Regions from separate parts of the Micromonospora sp. CA-248260 genome, predicted to be linked through region 2. Evidence: riboswitches for the same ligand, from Rfam matches in the RefSeq annotation. Region 2 holds a riboswitch; the other holds the start of a gene.
What was found. Region 2 has a riboswitch for ZMP and ZTP ahead of ACQP2H_RS16735 (glycine hydroxymethyltransferase). Riboswitches for the same ligand answer to the same signal wherever they lie in the genome.
Positions count from the first base shown of each region.

Region 1 (9,276 bases), 270 kb from region 2:
CACGTTCGTGGTGGATTTCTCGGTGCGGTCGGGGGACGCGGACCTGGTCGATCTGGAGGCCAACTTTCCGGTGTTGCCGGGGCAGTCGTCGATGGTGGCGCGGGCGTTGGGGCGGGTGTTGGCACCGCCGGGCCTGGAGGCGGCGATGCATCCGGTGCCGGTGACCGGGTCGCGGGAGTCGCGGCGGGTCGGTGCGTCCTTCCTGTCCCGGCCGGGGTGGGTGGTGGACTCTGAGCGGTTGTTGTTCACCGGTAGTGGGCGGCAGGCGATCGCGGCGGCCATGGTGGCGTTGGTGGCGCCGGGGCAGCGGCTCGGGGTGGAGGAGTTGACGTATCCGGTGGTGAAGACGATCGCGGCGCGGCACGGTGTGACGTTGGTGCCGATCGGTATGGATGGGGAGGGGTTGAGTGCGTCGGCGTTGGAGCAGGCGCATCGTCGGGCGCCGCTCGCGGCGGTCTACCTTCAGCCCACGTTGCACAACCCGTTGGGGGTGACGATGTCGGCGGCGCGGCGCATCGAGTTGGGTGGGCGGCTCGCGCGGTTGGGTCTGGTCGCGATCGAGGATCGGATCAATTCGTTTCTGCACGACGAGGAGTTGCCGTTGGCCGCGCATGCTCCGGAGCAGACGATCCTGGTGGACAGTTTGTCCAAGCGGGTGGGTGCGGGGCTCAATCTGGGGTTGCTGGTGTGTCCGGCGGGGTTGGCCGGGCGGGTCGCGGCGGCGGTGCGTTCCGGTACGTGGGGGGTGCCGGGTGTGGCGTTGGCGTGTGCGACGGCGGTGTTGGCTGATGGTACGGCGCAGCGGATCGTGCGGCTCAAGCAGCAGGACGCGCGGTTGCGGCAGGCGGTGGTGGCGGAGGTGCTGGCCGGGTTCGACGTGCGTGCTGATCCTCGGTCGTACCACGTGTGGTGGCGGTTGCCGGGTGGGTGGTCGACGGGGGCGTTCGTGTCGGCTGCGGCCCGGCAGCGGGTGGTGATCAGTCCGGCGGCCGACTATGCGGTGGTGGGGGTGCCGGTGCCGGATGCGGTGCGGTTGTCGACGTCGTCGCCGGATGTGGAGACGTTGCGGGGCAGTGTGGCGTTGCTGGCGGCGATTGCGCGGGGGGCGCCGGAGGAGGTGGGTGCGGCGTACTGAGGGGGCCGGAACGGGGTGGCACGGGGTGGAACGCCGTTAGGGGTGTCCGTGCTGGTGTCCTGATTCGGAGGAGACATGTCCCGTGTTCACAGAGTGCTCTGCCTGCTGGTGGCGGTGGTCCTCGCCGGGTTGACCGGTGCGGTGCCGGCGTCGGCCGGGTCGGGTGTGTCAGCGGTCCCGGTGTCGGCGGGGTCGGGTGTGTCAGCGGTCCCGGTGTCGGCGGGGTCGGGTGTGTTGGCGACGCCGCCGAGTGCGGTCGTCGACTGGGAGGGCCTGCCGACGTGGAGTGGTGGGTACGGCCCGATGCGTAACCAGAGCAATGGTCTCAAGGCGCTGCGGTACGCGGAGCGCGACTACGGCATCAATCTGAACTGGACCGACTGGCCGAATTCGCGGTGGGAGGTGTACGGGGAGGGTCTGCCGACGAACGCGCCGATCACGAACACCACGAAGGTGGCGTTGCGGGTTCCGGGCGGGGGTTACCTGCGGTGGGGTGCGCAGAGCTGGGGCATCGACCTGGTCTGGTCGGCCACTGCGGTCTACGAGTGGAACGTGATCACCACGGCGGGTGGTCAGGCGTTGTTCAATCGCAGCCGTAACGACTATGTGGTGTATGGCAGCCGGCCGTGGGGGGTCAACCTGATCTGGTCGGGTGATGCGATGGTCACGCCGCCGGATTCGGGGGCGACGGGGGTGCGGACGTTGTTGACGTACAACTGTCACAACGACCGGCGGCCGCTGCGCATCTGGATCAACGACATGGACGCCGGGGGTGTCTGGACGGATCTGGGTCTGTTGGGTTCGCAGTGGAGTGGCAGCAGCTGTCCGGTGGGTTCGCCGTTCAACTACTCGCCGACGGTGGCCAATCACCGGATCCAGGTGGTGGCGGTGGACTACAGCGCCCCGGGGTGTGCGAACGATCCGGTCATCGGGTCGTGTCGTCGGTCGATGGTCGGCATCATCAGCAATCCGGCTGGTGGGGTCGCGCAGATCACGGTCTCGTAGCAGGTCGGTCAGTGGGGCCCGGTCGTCGTGTGGCGGCCGGGCCCGGCGCGTGTGGGGTGGCGGGGCCCGGTGGGCGGTGGGGTGTGGCATGGTGGGGGTGGATGCGACTGGCGGCACGGGGATGGGTCAACCATCGGGGAGCTCGTCGCGGAGGTCGACCGCCTGGGCCTTCGTGGTCGAGGTGTGCCATGTCTGTTTCCTCTTGCCCCTCCCCCACGTCTGGTACGGCCCGGTTGTTGCCGGGTGGGCCGGTGGCGGAGCGGATTCTCGCCGAGGTCGCCGAGGGGGTGGCGGCGTTGCGGGCGGTCGGGGTGGTGCCGTCGTTGGCGACGGTGCTGGTCGGTGACGACGACGCGAGTGTCGGGTATATCCGGATCAAGTCCCGGCAGGCGGCGGAGTTGGGTTTCGCGTCGCCGCATGTGCGGTTGCCGGGGTCGGCGACGCAGGCGGATCTGCATCGGGTGTTGCGGGATCTCAACGACGATGCCGGGGTGCATGCGGTGTTGGTGCAGCATCCGGTTCCGGGGCATCTGGATTACGACCGGGCGTTGGAGGTGTTGGATCCGGATTCCGACGTGGACGGGATGCATCCGGTGAACATGGGCCGGTTGGCGTTGGGGTTGCCGGGGCCGTTGCCGTGTACGCCGGCGGGGGTCGAGGCGTTGTTGGCGTTCCACGGGGTGCCGGTGGCGGGGCGGGAGGTGGTGGTGCTGGGTCGGGGTGCGACGTTGGGTCGTCCGTTGGCGATGTTGTTGGCGCAGAAGCGGCCGACGGCGAATGCGGCGGTGACGGTGGTGCACACGGGGGTGGCGGACTGGCCGCGGTACACGCGGCGGGCGGAGATTCTGGTGGCGGCGGTGGGGGTGCCGGGGATCGTGCGGCCGGAGCATGTGCGTCCGGGTGCGGTGGTGGTGGGTGGTGGGGTGCGGTATGCGGGTCGCCGGTTGTTGCCGGATGTGGACGAGGCGTGTGCGCGGGTGGCGGGGGCGATCACGCCTCGGGTGGGTGGGGTGGGTCCGACGACGGTGGCGATGCTGTTCCGTAATGCGTTGCGGGCGGCGCAGCGGGCTGCGGGTCGGGGGTGACCGGTGGTGGGTCAGCCGAGGTCGACGACGAGGGGGCGGTGGTCGGAGATGGTGGAGCGTGGGTTGTCGGTGGCGGTGACGGGGGGTAGGAGGTGCCGGTCGTGGGGGTCGGCGAGGATGTGGTCGAGTTGCACGCGGGGTGCGGTGGCGGGGTAGGTGGGGCGGCGGGCCAGGGGTTGCCAGCCGGTGAGGAGGCGGGCGGGGCCGGCGGGGAGGTTGAGGTCGCCGAGGAGGATGCGGGGGGCGGGTAGGGCGCGTAGGGCGCGGACGGCGCGGCGGAGTTGGTGGGCGTTCCAGCCGGGGACGAAGGACAGGTGGGTGGCGGCGACGGTGAGGGGGCCGTGGGGGGTGTCGAGGACGGCGGCGAGGACGACGCGGGGTTCGTCGCGCAGGAGGATGAGGCCGCCGCCGGGGCCGGGGACGTAGATGGGTGAGCGGACGGGTGCGGGGTTGAGGCGGGTGACGTGCCAGCTGCGGACCCGGTGGCGGCTGATCAGGCCGATGCCGTAGCAGGGTTCGCCGTGGCCGTCGTCGTCGTGGCGTAGGGGGCGGAAGTGTTCGCCGGGGGTGCCGACGACGGCGGCGGCGAAGCGGTGTTCGGGGGCGTCGAGGGCCTGGGCGGCGAGGGTGGTGAGGTCGTGGTGGCCGCTGCGGGACTGGTCGCGGTCGACTTCCTGGAGGGCGAGGATGTCGGCGTCGAGGGCGTGGACGGCGGCGGTGAGCCGGGCGGGGTCGACGAGCCCGTCGGTCAGGGAGCGGCCGTGTAGCAGGTTGAAGGTCGCCAGGCGCACCTGTGCACCCTACGTCCGTGGCACAGTTACCGAATGATCAAGTTGTTGTGTTGTTCGGTGTTGGTGTTCGTGGCGTTGGGTGTGGTGGGGGTGTGGCTGCGGCGGCGACGTGGGCGGTGAGGTGGGCCACTTGAGCGGGCGGGTGGCCGGGTGGGGTGGGGAGAATGGCCGGCCGTGGATCCTGTGTCGTTGACGACTCTGCTGGCTGCGGCTGCCCTGGCGGGGTGGGTGGATGCGGTGGTCGGTGGGGGTGGGTTGTTGTTGTTGCCGGCGTTGTTGGTGGCGGTGCCGGGGGTGCCGGTGGCGACGGCGTTGGGGACGAACAAGTTGGCGGCGATCGCGGGTACGTCGACGGCGGCGGTGACGTTCGCGCGGCGCACGCGGGTCGATTGGGCGGTGGCGGGTCCGGCGGCGGTGTTGGCGGTGGGGTGTGCGGGGGTGGGTGCGGCGTTGGCGGGGGTGGTGCCGGCGGGGGCGTACCGGCCGGTGGTGTTGGTGGTGTTGGTGGGGGTGGCGTTGTTCGTGGTGTTGCGGCCGCGGTTGGGGACGGTGGCGGTGCCGGCGCGGCGGACCCGGGTGCGGGTGGTGGCGGCGGTGGGGGTGGCGGGGGTGGGTATCGCGTTGTACGACGGGTTGATCGGGCCGGGGACGGGGACGTTCCTGGTGGTGGCGTTCACGGTGTTGGTGGGGGCGGATTTTCTGGGTGGTTCGGCGATGGCGAAGGTGGTCAACGCGGGGACGAATCTGGGGGCGTTGGTGGTGTTCGCGGTGACGGGGCACGTGTGGTGGTGGTTGGGGTTGGCGATGGCGGTGTGCAACGTGGCGGGGGCGGCGGTGGGGGCGCGGATGGCGTTGCGGCGGGGTGCGGGGTTCGTGCGGGTGGTGTTGCTGGTGGTGGTGGTGGCGTTGGTGGTGCGGTTGGGTTACGACCAGTGGCTGGCCGGCTGAGCGGGTGGGTGCTCGGCGGGCCAGCCACTGGTGGGTCTGGGGTGGTTCAGGCGTGTCGGACGACGGTGTCGTAGTCGAGGCGGGGCAGGCGGGGGTGCCAGGCGTCGGGGCCGGGGTGTCCGATGTTGACCAGGAGCAGGGACTTCCAGCCGGTGTCGGTGAAGAATTCGTTGTCGACGCCGGTGGCGTCGAATCCGCCCATGGGTCCGGCGGCGAGGCCGGCGGCGCGGATGGCGAGCAGGAAGTAGCCGACCTGGAGGCCGGCGTTGAAGCGGGCCATGCCGTCGCGGACGGTGGGGTCGGCGGCGAAGTGTTCGCGCATGCCGGGGCGGATGGGGAAGACGGTGTCGAGGTGTTCGTGGAAGTTGGTGTCGGCGGCGAGGACGGCGACGACGGGGGCGGTGGCGGTTTTGGTGCGGTTGCCTTCGGCGACGTGGGTGAGGAGGCGGTCGCGGCCTTCGCCGGGGCGGACGAACAGCACCCGCAGGGGTTGGACGTTCATGGCGGTGGGTGGGTACTTGGCGAGGTCGAAGATCGCGTGGAGTTGTTCGTCGCTGACGGGGGTGTCGGTGAAGGTGTTGGCGGTGCGGGCTTCGGTGAACAGTTGGGCCTGGGCCTGCGGGTCGAGGGTGATCAGGTGGTTGGGCAGTACGTCGGTCATGGTGTCCTCCGGTCGGATCGGCGATTGCTGCGACCACAGTAGCAGCTAGTTTTTTCGAAGTGGCTAGGGTGAGTTACGGACCACGTATGCTGGGCTTATGACGACGTGCTCCCCGATCGACGACGGGCCCCGCGCCTGTCCCGGGGGGCTGTCCCGGGCGTTCGCGTTCCTGGGCAAACGGTGGAACGGCATGATCCTGGGCACCCTCGCCCAGGGGCCGGCGGGCTTCGCCGAGCTGGCCCGGGCACTGCCGGGGATCAGCGAGTCGGTGCTGTCGGACCGCCTCGGTGAGCTGGCCCGGGTCGACCTGGTCAGCCGCACCGTGCGGGAGGGCCCCCCGCTGGGGGTCAGCTACCAGCTGACCGGCCGGGGCGCCGCCCTGCTGCCGGCGCTGGACGAGCTGGCCCGCTGGGCCGACGAGAACCTTCCCGCAGGTCGTTGCTGAGCGGTGCCGGTCCGCGCCGAACACGACCGTGCCGTGCTGGCCGGGCTGCTGCGGCGCGATCCGGTGCTGCACGCCTACCAGTTGGGTGACCTGGACGACTTCTTCTGGCCCTACACGTCGTGGTTCCGTCGGGGTGAGCAGGTGGCGTTGCTCTACCACGGGGCGGCACAGCCGGTGCTGCTGCTGTTCGCCGCCGAAGAGGACCGGCCGGCGGCGGCGGCGCTGCTCGACGAACTGGCCCCGGTGCTGCCCGCCCGGCTGTACGCGCACCTGTCCCCCGGGCTGGAACAGGTCCTCGCGGGCCGGTACGTGATCACCCCGGCGGGGGCGCACCTGCGGATGGCGTTGACCGACCCGGGTCGGCTGGCCGGGGTCGCCACCTCGGGTGAGGTGCTGACCGGGGCGGACCTGCCGGCGCTGCGGGCCCTGTACGCCGACGCGTACCCCGGTAACTGGTTCGACCCGCGGATGCTCGACACCGGCCACTACCTGGGGGTACGTGCGGGTGGTGAGCTGGTCGCGGTGGCCGGGGTGCACGTGTGGTCGCCGACCTACCGGGTGGCCGCGGTGGGCAACGTGACCACCCGCCCGCAGGCGCGGGGTCGGGGGTTGGCCCAGGCGGTCGTCGCCGCGCTGTGCGCCCGGCTACGCGACAGCGTCGATCACGTGACGTTGAACGTGCGGGCCGACAACACCACGGCGGTGCGCCTCTACGGGCGGCTCGGTTTCACCACGGTGGCACGGTTCGGTGAGTACACGCTGACCAGCGGGGCGGGTTGAGCCGGCCGGTCAGCGGTGGCGGCTCGGTGAGTCGAACCGGCCGGCGCGGATCTCCCGCAGCGCCTTGCGGCGGATGTCACCGCGCAGGGTGTCGACGTAGAGCCGACCGGCGAGGTGGTCGGTCTCGTGTTGCAGGGCGCGGGCGAGGAACCCGCTGCCGGAGATGGTCAGCGGGTCGCCGTGCCGGTCCACGCCGTGCACGGTGGCGTGCAGGGCCCGGCGGGTCGGGAAGTACAGCCCGGGAATGGACAGGCACCCCTCGTCGTCGTCCTGGGTCTCGTCGGACAACTCGATGGTGGGGTTGATCAGGTGGCCGCGGTGGCCGTCGGCGTCGTAGACGAACACCTGGGCGTCGACGCCGATCTGCGGGGCGGCGACACCGGCCCGGCCCGGTTCGCCGGTGAGGGTGTCCATCAGGTCGTCGACGAGCTGCTGCAGGGCGGTGTCGAAGCGGGTCACCGGGGTGCAGGCGGTGCGCAGAACGGGGTCACCGATGATCCTGATCGGGCGTACGGTCATGCCCGGAAGGCTATCGGGGGGTCACCGGCGGCGGTGGACCGGCGCACCGGTCGGCCACCAGGGCGGCGATACCGTCGAGGATGCGGGCCAGTCCGAAGTCGAAGGCACGGGTCGGGTCGGTGGCGGCCTGGTACTCCTGCCCGGCGGCGGCGCCGACCCGGGCGGCGGTGGGGAAACGGGCCGGGTCCATCACCTTTTCCAGGTAGGGGGCGTGGGCGTGCCACCACTGTTCGTCGGTGAGGCCGGTGCGGGCGGTGGCCTGGGCGGCTTCCACCGCGCCGCGTACCGCGCCGTGGACGTAGGAGTCGACGAGGGTGATCACGGCGTCCATCTCCAGGTCGGTCAGGCCGATACCCTCGACGGCACGTAGTTCGTGGTCGTAGCGTGCGGTGACCTGCGGACCCAGGGGTGGGCGGGTGGTGGCGACCTGCAACAGCCAGGGGTGGCGCAGGTACAGCGCCCAGTTGTCGCGGGCGACGCGTTCCAGGCGGTCCCGCCAGCCGCCCGGGACGTCCGCCGGTCGGGGGGTCTCGCCGTGCACGGTGTCGAGCATGAGGTCGAGCAGTTCACCCTTGCCCGGCACGTGGGTGTAGAGGGACATGGTGCCCACGCCGAGACGTTCGGCGACCCGACGCATGGACAGCGCGGCGAGTCCGTCGGTGTCGGCGACGTCGATGGCGGCCCGGACGATCCGGTCGACGCCCAGGTCGCCGCTGCGGCTGGTGCGTTCGCGGGTGCGCCAGAGCAGGGCGAGGCTGCGGGCGGGGTCGCCGGTGCCGCTGTACTCGACGTGCATGCGGCCACCATAGCGGCCGGTGCGGTGGTCAGTCGGCGGCGAGCAGGGCACGCACCGGGGCGGCCTTGGCGGCGGCCTCGGCGACCTCGGCGTCGGGGTCACTGTCCCAGGTGATGCCGCCGCCGGCCCACAGGTGCAACCGGTCGGTGTCGGCGGCGGCGGTGCGGATGGTCAGGCCCAGGTCGAGGTGGTCGGGGCCGATCCAGCCGAACCCGCCCATGCCGGCGCCCCGGCCGACGGGTTCGACGGCGGCGACCAACGCCAGCGCGGCGTGTTTCGGGGCGCCGGTGACCGACCCGCCGGGGCAGGTGGCGCGCAGCAGGTCAGCCAGGCCGATCCCGTCGGCGAGGGCCGCGGACACGGTCGACTCGGCCTGCCACAGGTCGCACCAGCGGCGCACGGTGAACAGGTCGTCGACGGTCACCGAACCGGTGCGGGCGATCCGGGCCAGGTCGTTGCGTTCCAGGTCGACGATCATGACGTGTTCGGCGCGTTCCTTGGCGGAGGCGAGCAGCTCGCGGCGGCCGGCGGCGGTGGCCGGGCGGGTGCCCTTGATCGGGCGGGTGACGACCCGGCCGGCGTGCACGGCGACGAGGGTCTCCGGTGAGGCACAGCCGATCGTCCAACGGTCGCCGTGCAGGGTGCCGCCGTAGCGGGCGCCGGGCAGGCCGGCGAGGCGGGCCAGCGCGGGCCGCGGGTCACCGGTGTAGGTGGCGGCGGCGTGGCCGACGACGTTGACCTGGTAGACGTCGCCGCGGCCGATGGCGGCCCGGACGGTGCGCACCGCGTCGGCGTGCTGCCCGGGGTCCAGCTGTCCCGCCAGGGGCCGACCCGCAGGTGCCCCGGCACCGGCCCGGTCGGGGGCGGGCGGCGGGTGCCGTGGTCGTAGACGACGACGGCGACGTCGGGCAGGTCCGGTGCCGGGCTGGCCGCGCCGGTGGGTGCGCCGACCATCCGGGCGCCGGCGGCGGCGGAGACGAACAGGGCGGCGCCGCAGGGGCCGTCGGTGCGGTGGGTCGCCGGGCGGGTCAGGTCGTCGACCGGCAGGCCGTGCGCGGCGAGGAAACCGGCGATCTGCGCGGCCGGGTCACCACCGTCGGTGATCCGCCAC
Region 1 covers NZ_CP192021.1:3,515,375-3,524,650, forward strand. The annotation lists gene ACQP2H_RS15530 (PLP-dependent aminotransferase family protein) at 1-1,135, shown strand, start outside; gene ACQP2H_RS15535 (hypothetical protein) at 1,211-2,140, shown strand; ZMP/ZTP riboswitch at 2,234-2,315, shown strand; gene ACQP2H_RS15540 (bifunctional 5,10-methylenetetrahydrofolate dehydrogenase/5,10-methenyltetrahydrofolate cyclohydrolase) at 2,329-3,225, shown strand; gene ACQP2H_RS15545 (endonuclease/exonuclease/phosphatase family protein) at 3,237-4,016, opposite strand; gene ACQP2H_RS15550 (sulfite exporter TauE/SafE family protein) at 4,206-4,964, shown strand; gene ACQP2H_RS15555 (malonic semialdehyde reductase) at 5,011-5,625, opposite strand; gene ACQP2H_RS15560 (winged helix-turn-helix transcriptional regulator) at 5,723-6,070, shown strand; gene ACQP2H_RS15565 (GNAT family N-acetyltransferase) at 6,074-6,850, shown strand; gene def (peptide deformylase) at 6,860-7,369, opposite strand; gene ACQP2H_RS15575 (TetR/AcrR family transcriptional regulator) at 7,380-8,165, opposite strand; partial or broken gene ACQP2H_RS15580 (chorismate-binding protein) at 8,194-9,276, opposite strand, start outside.
Region 1: another riboswitch for ZMP and ZTP. It lies ahead of ACQP2H_RS15540 (bifunctional 5,10-methylenetetrahydrofolate dehydrogenase/5,10-methenyltetrahydrofolate cyclohydrolase); the one in region 2 lies ahead of ACQP2H_RS16735 (glycine hydroxymethyltransferase).

Region 2 (9,276 bases):
GCCGTGGCGACGAGGTCGTCGCCATCGGCAGCAACCCGGCGAAGGGGCAGGCCGTGCGGGCGCTCTCCGGCCGGGTGCACTTCCTCCGGGCGGATCTGCGCTCGGTGGCGGAGACCCGCAGGGTCGTCGACACCATCAGGCGACGGTGGCCGAAGGTGGACGCCCTGGCACTGTTCGCCAACCGGCCGGTACCCCGGCGGGTGGTCACCGACGAGGGCCTGGAGCAGACCTTCGCGCTCTACTACCTGAGCCGTTACCTGCTCAGTCACGGTCTACGCGACCAACTGGACGCCGCCGAACAGCCGGTGATCGTCAACGTCGCGGGGGTCGGCATCACCCGGGGATCGATCCACTGGGACGACCTCCAGCTCACCCGGAAGTACGGCATGGTCGACGCACAGTTGCAGGCCGGCCGGGCGAACGACCTGCTCGGGGTGGACTTCGCGGCGCGGTCCGGCTCGCGGGCACGGTATGTGCTCTACCACCCCGGCTTCACCCGCAGCGGCGACCTGTCCACCATGCCGGCGGCGATCCGTGGGGTGATCCGGGCGGCGTCGGTCGTCGCCAGGCCGGTCGGGAAGTCGATCCGCCCCGTCGTGGCGTGGATCGACAACCCACCGTCGGATGCCCTGACCGCCAACGACCGGGGCAGACCCGTTCCGCTGTCGACCACGACGCTCGACCCGGCCGCCGCCCGCCGCCTCGGCACGATGACCGACTCGCTGGTCACCCGCCTCGACGCCGGCTGAGCCGGTGGTTCACCAGAGGGTCACCGGTGCGCCCGTCGGCGCGGGCAGGATCTGCCGTACCCGGCCGGGGGCCACACTGCGCTGCCGCCACTCCCGGGGATAACCCACCGAGACCTCCTCGAACCGCACCCCGTCCTTCCAGGTGGTACGCGGAATGTGCAGGTGCCCGTAGACCACCGTGGTGGCGGCGAACCGGCGGTGCCAGTCGGCGGTGGCCTCCGTCCCGCACCACTGGGCAAAGATCGGATAGCGCAGCACATCGGTCGGGTGGCGGTCCAACGGCCAGTGGTTGACCAGCACGGTGGGCAGCTCCGGGTCTCGGGCGGCCAACCGGCGGGCGGTCTCCTCCAGCCGGGCCGCACACCACTCCTGCCGGCTCGGGTACGGGTCGGGATGCAGCAGGAACTCGTCGGTGCAGACGATCCCCGTCCGGTACGCCTCGGCCAGCGCGGCCTCCCGGGTGTCGAACCCCGGCGGTCGCCAGCTGTAGTCGTAGAGCAGGAACAGCGGGGCGACCAGCGCCGGACCGCCCGGCCCCCGCCACACCCGGTAGTCGTCCTCCGGGGTGACCACACCCAACTCCCGGCACCGCCGCACCAGCAGGTCGTAGCGGTCCACCCCGCGCAGGGTCACCGGGTCGGCCGGCGGGGTCCACAGCTCGTGGTTGCCGGGTGCCCAGATGACGGTGTCGAAGCGTTCGGCGAGCGTGCCGAGCGCCCACTCGATGTCGGCCACGGTGTCCGCCACGTCACCGGCGACGATCAGCCAGTCCCGTGGCGAGGTGGGCCGCAGCGCCTCGACCAGGGCACGATTCTCCGCGTACCCGATGTGCAGATCGCTGATCGCGACCAGACTGCCCTCGGTGTCCTCCCCCAGCATCCGCCGATCGTACGCAGCCGACCGCCCGGCGTGGGGCCACCGCAACGGCCACCGCAACGGCGGTGGCCGGCCGACCGAGCCGGTACCGGGCACCGGAGCTCCGCACGATCGGAGAACCCGGCCGGCTGCCCGGCACCGGCAGGTACGCACGGGCAGCCCGAACGGCACCCGGTAGGATCGTCGGTGGGCCGTGACTGGCGCGTGGGGATGGAGCACCATCGGGAAGCGGCCCCGTCATGAGGACGCACGCCGAGCGCCTGGGCCTTCCGCACGTCACCTGGAGGTCGCATGTCGCGCAACGCCGAATCCACCGCTTTCCTCAGCGCGCTCGAGGTGATCCGGGCGGTCGAACCCCGGGTGGCCGACGCGATCGGCGCGGAGCTGACCGACCAGCGTGAGTCGCTGAAGCTGATCGCCAGCGAGAACTACGCCTCCCCGGCGACCCTGCTCACCATGGGCAACTGGTTCAGCGACAAGTACGCCGAGGGCACCGTCGGCCGTCGCTTCTACGCCGGCTGCCAGAACGTCGACACCGTCGAAGCGCTCGCCGCCGAACACGCCAAGGCGCTGTTCGGGGCCTCCCACGCCTACGTGCAGCCGCACTCCGGCATCGACGCCAACCTGGTCGCCTTCTGGGCGATCCTGGCCGACCGGGTCGAGTCCCCCGCCCTCAAGAAGGCCCAGGTACGCCAGGTCAACGACCTGACCGAGGCGGACTGGTTCGCGCTGCGCCGCGAGCTGGGCAACCAGCGGATGCTGGGCATGTCGCTGGACGCCGGCGGGCACCTCACCCACGGTTTCCGACCCAACATCTCCGGCAAAATGTTCGACCAGCGCAGCTACGGCACCGACCCGGCCACCGGCCTGATCGACTATGACCGGGTCGCCGAGGCCGCCCGGGAGTTCAAGCCGCTGATCCTGGTCGCCGGCTACTCGGCGTACCCCCGGAAGGTGAACTTCCGGATCATGCGGGAGATCGCCGACTCGGTCGGGGCCACCTTCATGGTCGACATGGCGCACTTCGCCGGCCTGGTCGCCGGCAAGGTCTTCACCGGCGACTTCGACCCGGTGCCGCACGCGCACATCGTCACCACCACCACCCACAAGTCGCTGCGCGGGCCGCGCGGCGGCATGGTGCTCTGCGGCCCGGAGCTGGCCGACCAGGTCGACCGGGGCTGCCCGATGGTGCTCGGCGGTCCGCTGCCGCACGTGATGGCGGCCAAGGCGGTCGCGCTGGCCGAGGCCCGCCGGCCCGACTTCGCCGACTACGCCCAGCGGATCGTCGACAACGCCCAGGCCCTCGCCGAAGGGCTGCTGCGCCGGGGCACCACCCTGGTCACCGGCGGCACCGACAACCACCTGGTGCTGCTCGACGTATCCGGCTACGGTCTCACCGGCCGGCAGGCCGAGCAGGCGCTGCTCGACTCGGGCATCGTGACCAACCGCAACGCCGTCCCGCAGGACCGCAACGGCGCCTGGTACACCTCCGGCATCCGGATCGGCACCCCCGCGCTGACCACCCGGGGTCTGGGCACCGCCGAGATGGACGTCACCGCCGAGCTGATCCACACCGTGCTCAGCCAGACCACGCCGGGCGCCAACGCCGACGGCACCCCGTCCAAGGCCAAGTACGTCCTCGACCCGGCGGTCGCCGACAAGATCAGCAAGCAGGCCACCGACCTCCTCGCCGCCCACCCCCTCTACCCCACCATCAACCTGGGCTGACTGTAAGCCCGGCCCGGCCCCGCCATTCCGGCACCCCGCCCCGCCACGCTCCCTCGCGGTGATCAAGAGGTTTAGGTCACGAAAGCCCTCATCAGTGACCCAAACCTCTTGATCACCGACCCTCACCACCGTGCCGGCCCCACCACCGTGCCGACCCCGACCAGGGACAGCCGGAGGGTGGGGGTGAGGCCGGGTTGGGCTGCTGGGGTGATCAAGAGGTTTAGGTCAGGAAAGGTGGTTCTGGTGACCAAAACCTCTTGATCAACCGGGAGACCGGGGGCGGAGGCGGGGGCAGGGACGGGGAGAGATCGGGGCGGGGACGGGCGGGCAGGGGTGGGGGTCAGGGGAGGGGGCGCTTGAGGTGGTAGCGGTGGACTTCGGTGCTGCCCTGGATGTTGTTGACGTCCTCGGCGGCGGAGACCAACTCCCAGCCCTCCCGACCGACCCGGTTGAGATGGGCGATGGCGGTGTCGCCGTAGGCCGTGACGTCGGTGCGTGAGCCGTCCGGGCCGTACCAGACGAACGAGACGTGGAACTGGCGTCCCTGCCCCTGGTAGCGGCGGACCAACAGGGCGTACTCCCAAGCGATCATGCGTCCATTATGGCCACCGGCCCATCCGTCGCACAGCACGGGAGGTGGCGGTTCGATGACACGCGGTGCCGGTCGGCGCGGTGACCGGGTCGGCCGGAGCACGGCAACCGCGCGGTCAGCGGAGGCCGGTCAGTTCGTCGGTGATCAGGGCGGCCAACCGGTCCAGCCCGAGGTCGATCTGCTCCGGGGTGACGGCGCTGACCGACAGTCGCAGCGCGTCGACCGGGCGGCCGTCGTCGTAGAAGTGCGCCATCGGCGTCCAGAGCACACCGTACCGCTGCGCGGAGCGCCGCAGCAGCGCGTCGTCGACCGGGAACGGCACGGTGACCACCACGAAGAAGCCACCGGCCGGCGCGTTCCAGCGCACCGGCGAGCCGGCCGGGAAACGTCGCCGCAGGCCGGCCAGCAGGTGGTCCCGGTTGCGGGTGTACGCCGCCCGTTCCCGCCGGTTCGCGGTCACCAGTGAGCAGGCGTGCTCCAGCAACGCCCCGCCGATCACGGCCTGGGCCAGCGGCGACGTGTTCACCGAGACCATGCTCTTGATCTTGGCGAGCTGGTCGGCGAACAACCCCACCGCACCGTCGAGCCCGCCGACCCGCTGGTCGGCCACCAGATAGCCGATCCGGGCCCCGGGGAGCACCGTCTTGGCGAACGAGCCGAGGTAGACCACCCGGCGTCGGGTGTCGAGCGCCTTGAGCGTCGGCACCCGGTCGGCGTCCCCGGCCGGGAAGAGGCCGTACGGGTTGTCCTCGATCAGCAGCAGGTCCTCCTCGACGGCCAGGCCGAGCAACCGCCGCCGGTCGGCCACCGGGATGCTGGTGCCGGACGGGTTGGCGAAGTCGGGCATCACGTAGCAGGCCCGGGGCCGCAACCCCTCGTCGCGCGCCCGACGCACCTGGGCCCGCAGGTCGGCCAGGTCGATTCCGGTCGGGCCGGCGGCGACCGGGCGCACCGGCAGGTCCACCAGCCGGGCCGCGCCGGTCAGCCCCACGTACGTCGGGGCGACGGCGAGCAGCACGTCGGTCGGGCCGGCCCGTAACGCCCGCAGCACCAGCAGCATCGCCTCCTGGCAGCCGACGGTCACCACCACCGCCTCGTCGTCGACGTGGACGTCCTCGTCGACGGCGAGGTTGCGGGCGATCAGATGGTGGATGATCCCCTTGGTCCGGCCGTACTGGAACAGGGTACGGCGGACCTGGTCGGGGCTCTGCCCGAGGTCGTCGGCGAGGTGCCGGCGGAACCGGTCCAGCCAGCGGCCCGGCGCGTCGTCGTCGAAGAACTCCTCGTAGGGTCGCCCGGCGGCCAGCGACACCGCGTCGGGCCAGTGCTGGGAGACCTCGTTGAGGAAGTTCATCGAGTTCAGCGCCGGGTCGTCGACCGCCGGGTGCAGGGTCGCCAGGTCCAGGTCCACCAGATGCTCCAACGGGTCAGCCTCCGGTCAGGGTACGCAGCCGCCGGGCCTGCCCCGGGTCGGCGCAGCCGGTCAGGGTCAGCGCGTCGCGCAACTCGACGGCGAGCAGGTCGAGGGCGGCCCGCGCGCCGGCCCGGCCACCGGCCGCGAGCGCCCACAGCATCGGGCGGCCGAGCAGCACCCCGGTCGCGCCGAGGGCGAGCGCGCGCAGCACGTCCGTGCCGGACCGTACCCCGCTGTCCAACAGCACCTCGATCCGCTCGCCGATGGCCGCGACCACCTCGGGCAGCATGGTGGCGGTGGCCGGTGCACCGTCGAGCTGCCGGCCGCCGTGGTTGGAGACCACCACGGCGTCCACGCCGACGTCGGCGGCGCGGACCGCGTCACGCGGGTCGAGGATCCCCTTGACCAGCAGCGGCAGCCGGGTGCGCTCCCGCAGCCAGGCCAGGTCCGCCCAGGTCAGCGCGGGGGCGAAGGCGGCTTCGGTGTGCGCGGCGATGGCGGACACCCCGGGCGTGCCGGTGTGGGCCAGGTCGTCGCGGCCGGCAGGCAGGTTGGCGGCGGTCACCTCCGGCGGCAACGCGAAGCCGTTACGCACGTCGCGCAGCCGCCGGCCGAGCGCCGGCACGTCGACGGTGACCATCAGCGCGGCACAGCCGGCAGCCTGTGCCCGGTCGAGCAGATCGGCGACCAGGCCCCGGTCGCGTAGCCAGTAGAGCTGGAACCAGACGGGCCCGTCGGTGGCGGCGACGACCTGTTCGATCGGGGTGCTGCTCAACGTGCTCAGCACGTAGGGCACCCCCGCTGCGCCGGCCGCCGCCGCGAGCGCCGGTTCGCCGTCGGGATGCAGCAACCGTTGGTACGCCATCGGCGCGACCGCCACCGGCATCGCCTGTTCCCGCCCGAGCAGCTCTGTGTCGGTGCGGGGCCGCTCCACCCCGGTCAGCACCCGGGGTAGCACGGCGACCCGGTCCAGGGCGGCCCGGTTGGCGGTGAGGGTGGTCTCGATGCCGCTGCCCCCGTCGACGAAGTCCCAGACCCCGGTTGGAAGGGTCGCCCGGGCCAGGTCGGCGAAGTCCGCCAGGCTGACCGGCGGCCGGTCCGCCTGGCCGGCGGTGGCTGACCCGGCACCGACCGACCCGACGGACTCCGACCCGGCACCGGCCGAGCCGACGAGTGCCGAGCCGACGGAATCCGACCCGGCGGTGGCCGACCCGGCGGTGCCGGGGTGCTCCGTCACCGAGCGTCCCCGACCGTGGCGGCGGCCGGGGCGTCCGCCGCCGGGGTGGGCAGCCCGAAGACCTCCCGGAGGAAGGCGGCGGCCTCGTCCTGGGCACGCCGACCGGCGTCGAAGACACCGGGCATGGCGAAGAAGCCGTGGATCATGCCGGAGTAGCGGGTGGCCCGCACCGGCACGCCGGCCTCGCGCAGCCGCTGCGCGTACCGCTCCCCCTCGTCGCACAGCGGGTCGTGTTCGGCGGTGACCACCAGGGCCGGCGGCAGGCCGGACAGGTCGTCGGCGAGCAACGGCGAGGCCAGCGGGTCGGCCGCGTCCGCCGGGTCGGCCAGGTAGTGACCCCGGTACCAGTCGACGGAGTGCCGGTTGAACAGCAGCGGGTCCTGCTCGTCGGCGGCGGCCCGGGGGTCGGCGGCGGTTGCCGGGTCGACGGCGGTTGCCGGGTCGGTGCCCCGGCCGGGGCGCGGGCGGTCGGCCCGCTGGTCGGTGTTCGGATAGACCAGCAGCTGCCCGGCCAGCCGGGGGCCGCCCTCGGCGCGGGCCAGCAGGGTCACCGCCGCTGCCAGGTTGCCACCGGCGCTGTCCCCGCCCACGACCAGTCGCTCCGGGTCCACCCCGAGGTCGGCGGCGTGCTCGGCCAGCCAACGGGTGGCGGCGTGGCAGTCCAGCACCGCCGCCGGGAACGGGTGCTCCGGGGCCAGCCGGTACCCGACCGTCACCACCTGGCAGGGGGTGGCGTTGGCCAGCCGGCGGCAGATCCCGTCGGCGGTCTCCACACTGCCCAGCGTCCAACCGCCACCGAAGAAGTAGACCAGGGTGGGCAGCGGGCCGTCGCCGGCCGGCCGGTGCACCCGGACCCGCAGGTCCCCGGCGGGGCCGGGCACGGTCGTGTCGCGTACCTCGTGGACCGGCTCGACGTCGCCGCCGCCGGCCCGGATCGCGGCGAGGTCGGCGGCGCGGGCCTCGGCGAGGGTCTGGGTGTACAGCGGTGGGGTGCCGGCGGCGGCCCGCGCGGCCCGGTAGGCCACCACCTGGGGATCGAGGGACATGGGATCGGCTCCTATCCGCCGGTGGTGACGAAGAGCTTGTCGATGCCGCGCAGGAACAGGCTCCCGCTGTAGTCGGGCCGCTGGCTGACCGCGAGCCCGGGGAACCGGGCGAACAGCCGGGGCAGGCCGATGCGGCCCTCCAGGCGGGACACGGCCGCGCCGAGGCAGAAGTGCGGGCCGACGCCGAAAGCCAGCGACGGGGGGCCGTCGCGGCGCGGGTCGAACCGGTCCGGCTCGGGAAACCGGCGCGGGTCCCGGTTGGCCCCGGCGATGATCAACAGCACGTTCTCGTCCCGGGCGACCGGCACGCCGCCCAGCACGGTGTCCCGGGGCGCGGCACGGGCCAGGAAGTGCACCGGGCTCTGCAGCCGCAGCACCTCGTCCACGCAGCCCTGCGCCAGGGTCTCGTCACCCGGCAGCGCGGCCACGGTCTCCGGGTGGGCCAGCAGCACCGGCAGGCCGTTGCTGAACATGTAGACGGTGGTGACGAAGCTGGCGTTGAACAGCACGATCAGGTTGCTGATCAACTCCTCCTCGGTCAGGTCGACCTCACCGGAGTCCAGCGCCTCGACCAGCCCGGAGATCAGGTCCTCGCCCGGCTGGCGGCGACGGTGCGCGATCAGGTCCCGGTAGAGCGCGCGCAGCTCCTCGGCAGCCTGGTTGGCCAACGCCAGCCGCTCCGGGGTCTTGCCCGCCACGTCGAGAAACTCGTCGATCCAGTCGACCCGCTGCCGGTACCAGGCCAGCTCGCTCTCGGGCAGGCCGATGAACTCGGCCATCACCAGCGCCGGCACCGGGTAGGCGAAGTCCGCGACGAAGTCGACCTCGGAGCCGTCCGCGCCGGCGTCGGCCATCCGGTCCAGCAGGGTGTCGACCACCCGGACGATCACCGGTTCCAGCGCGCCGAGCCGGCGTGGGGTGAACGTACGGGAGAACACACCCCGCATCCGCCCGTGGTCGGGGGCGTTGACGAACATCATCGACGACTGGAAGGTCCGCAGGATCTCCTCGTCCTGCCAGCCCGGTGGAGGCTGCTTGTACCACTCCGGGTCGCGCAGCACCTGGTCGACCAGGTCGTAGCCGACGGCCACCGCGCTGACCGTACTGTGCTCCGGGCGGTTCGGGATGACGCTGATCGGCCCGTGCTCGTGCAGGGCCGCATACCACGGATAGGGGTCCTGCCGGCCGGCCTCGCTGTAGAGACCGGTCAGGATCTTGTCGACGTCCACGATGGTGCTTCCTCCCCAGGAATGACCGGGGGGCGACGGGGTCACCCCCGCCGCCCCACCGGTGTCACAGACCGAGCAGTCGAAGTGGTACGGCGTCCGCCAACGCCTGGTTGCCGGCGTCGTTCGGGTGGATGTGGTCACCGGCGTCGTACGCGGGCAGCAGCCGGCTCGGCTGGGCCGGGTCACGCAGCACCGCGTCGAAGTCGAGCAGCCCGTCGAACTCGGCCGCACCCGGGCCCCGCAGCCAGGTGTTCACCGCCTGCCGGGTGGCGTCCTTCTCCGGCGTCCACACCCCCGGGTTGCCGTGCCCCTCGTACGGGGTGAGGGTGACGGCGAGGCTGCGCAGGCCGCGCGCCTTGGCCTGCTTGTTGATCTGCCGCAGCGAGGCGATGATCCGGTCGGCGG
Region 2 covers NZ_CP192021.1:3,785,773-3,795,048, forward strand. The annotation lists gene ACQP2H_RS16725 (SDR family NAD(P)-dependent oxidoreductase) at 1-749, shown strand, start outside; gene ACQP2H_RS16730 (metallophosphoesterase family protein) at 759-1,628, opposite strand; ZMP/ZTP riboswitch at 1,809-1,898, shown strand; gene ACQP2H_RS16735 (glycine hydroxymethyltransferase) at 1,917-3,353, shown strand; gene ACQP2H_RS16740 (hypothetical protein) at 3,694-3,945, opposite strand; gene ACQP2H_RS16745 (PLP-dependent aminotransferase family protein) at 4,061-5,368, opposite strand; gene ACQP2H_RS16750 (alpha-hydroxy acid oxidase) at 5,373-6,440, opposite strand; gene ACQP2H_RS16755 (alpha/beta hydrolase) at 6,593-7,642, opposite strand; gene ACQP2H_RS16760 (cytochrome P450) at 7,654-8,871, opposite strand; gene ACQP2H_RS16765 (SGNH/GDSL hydrolase family protein) at 8,936-9,276, opposite strand, start outside.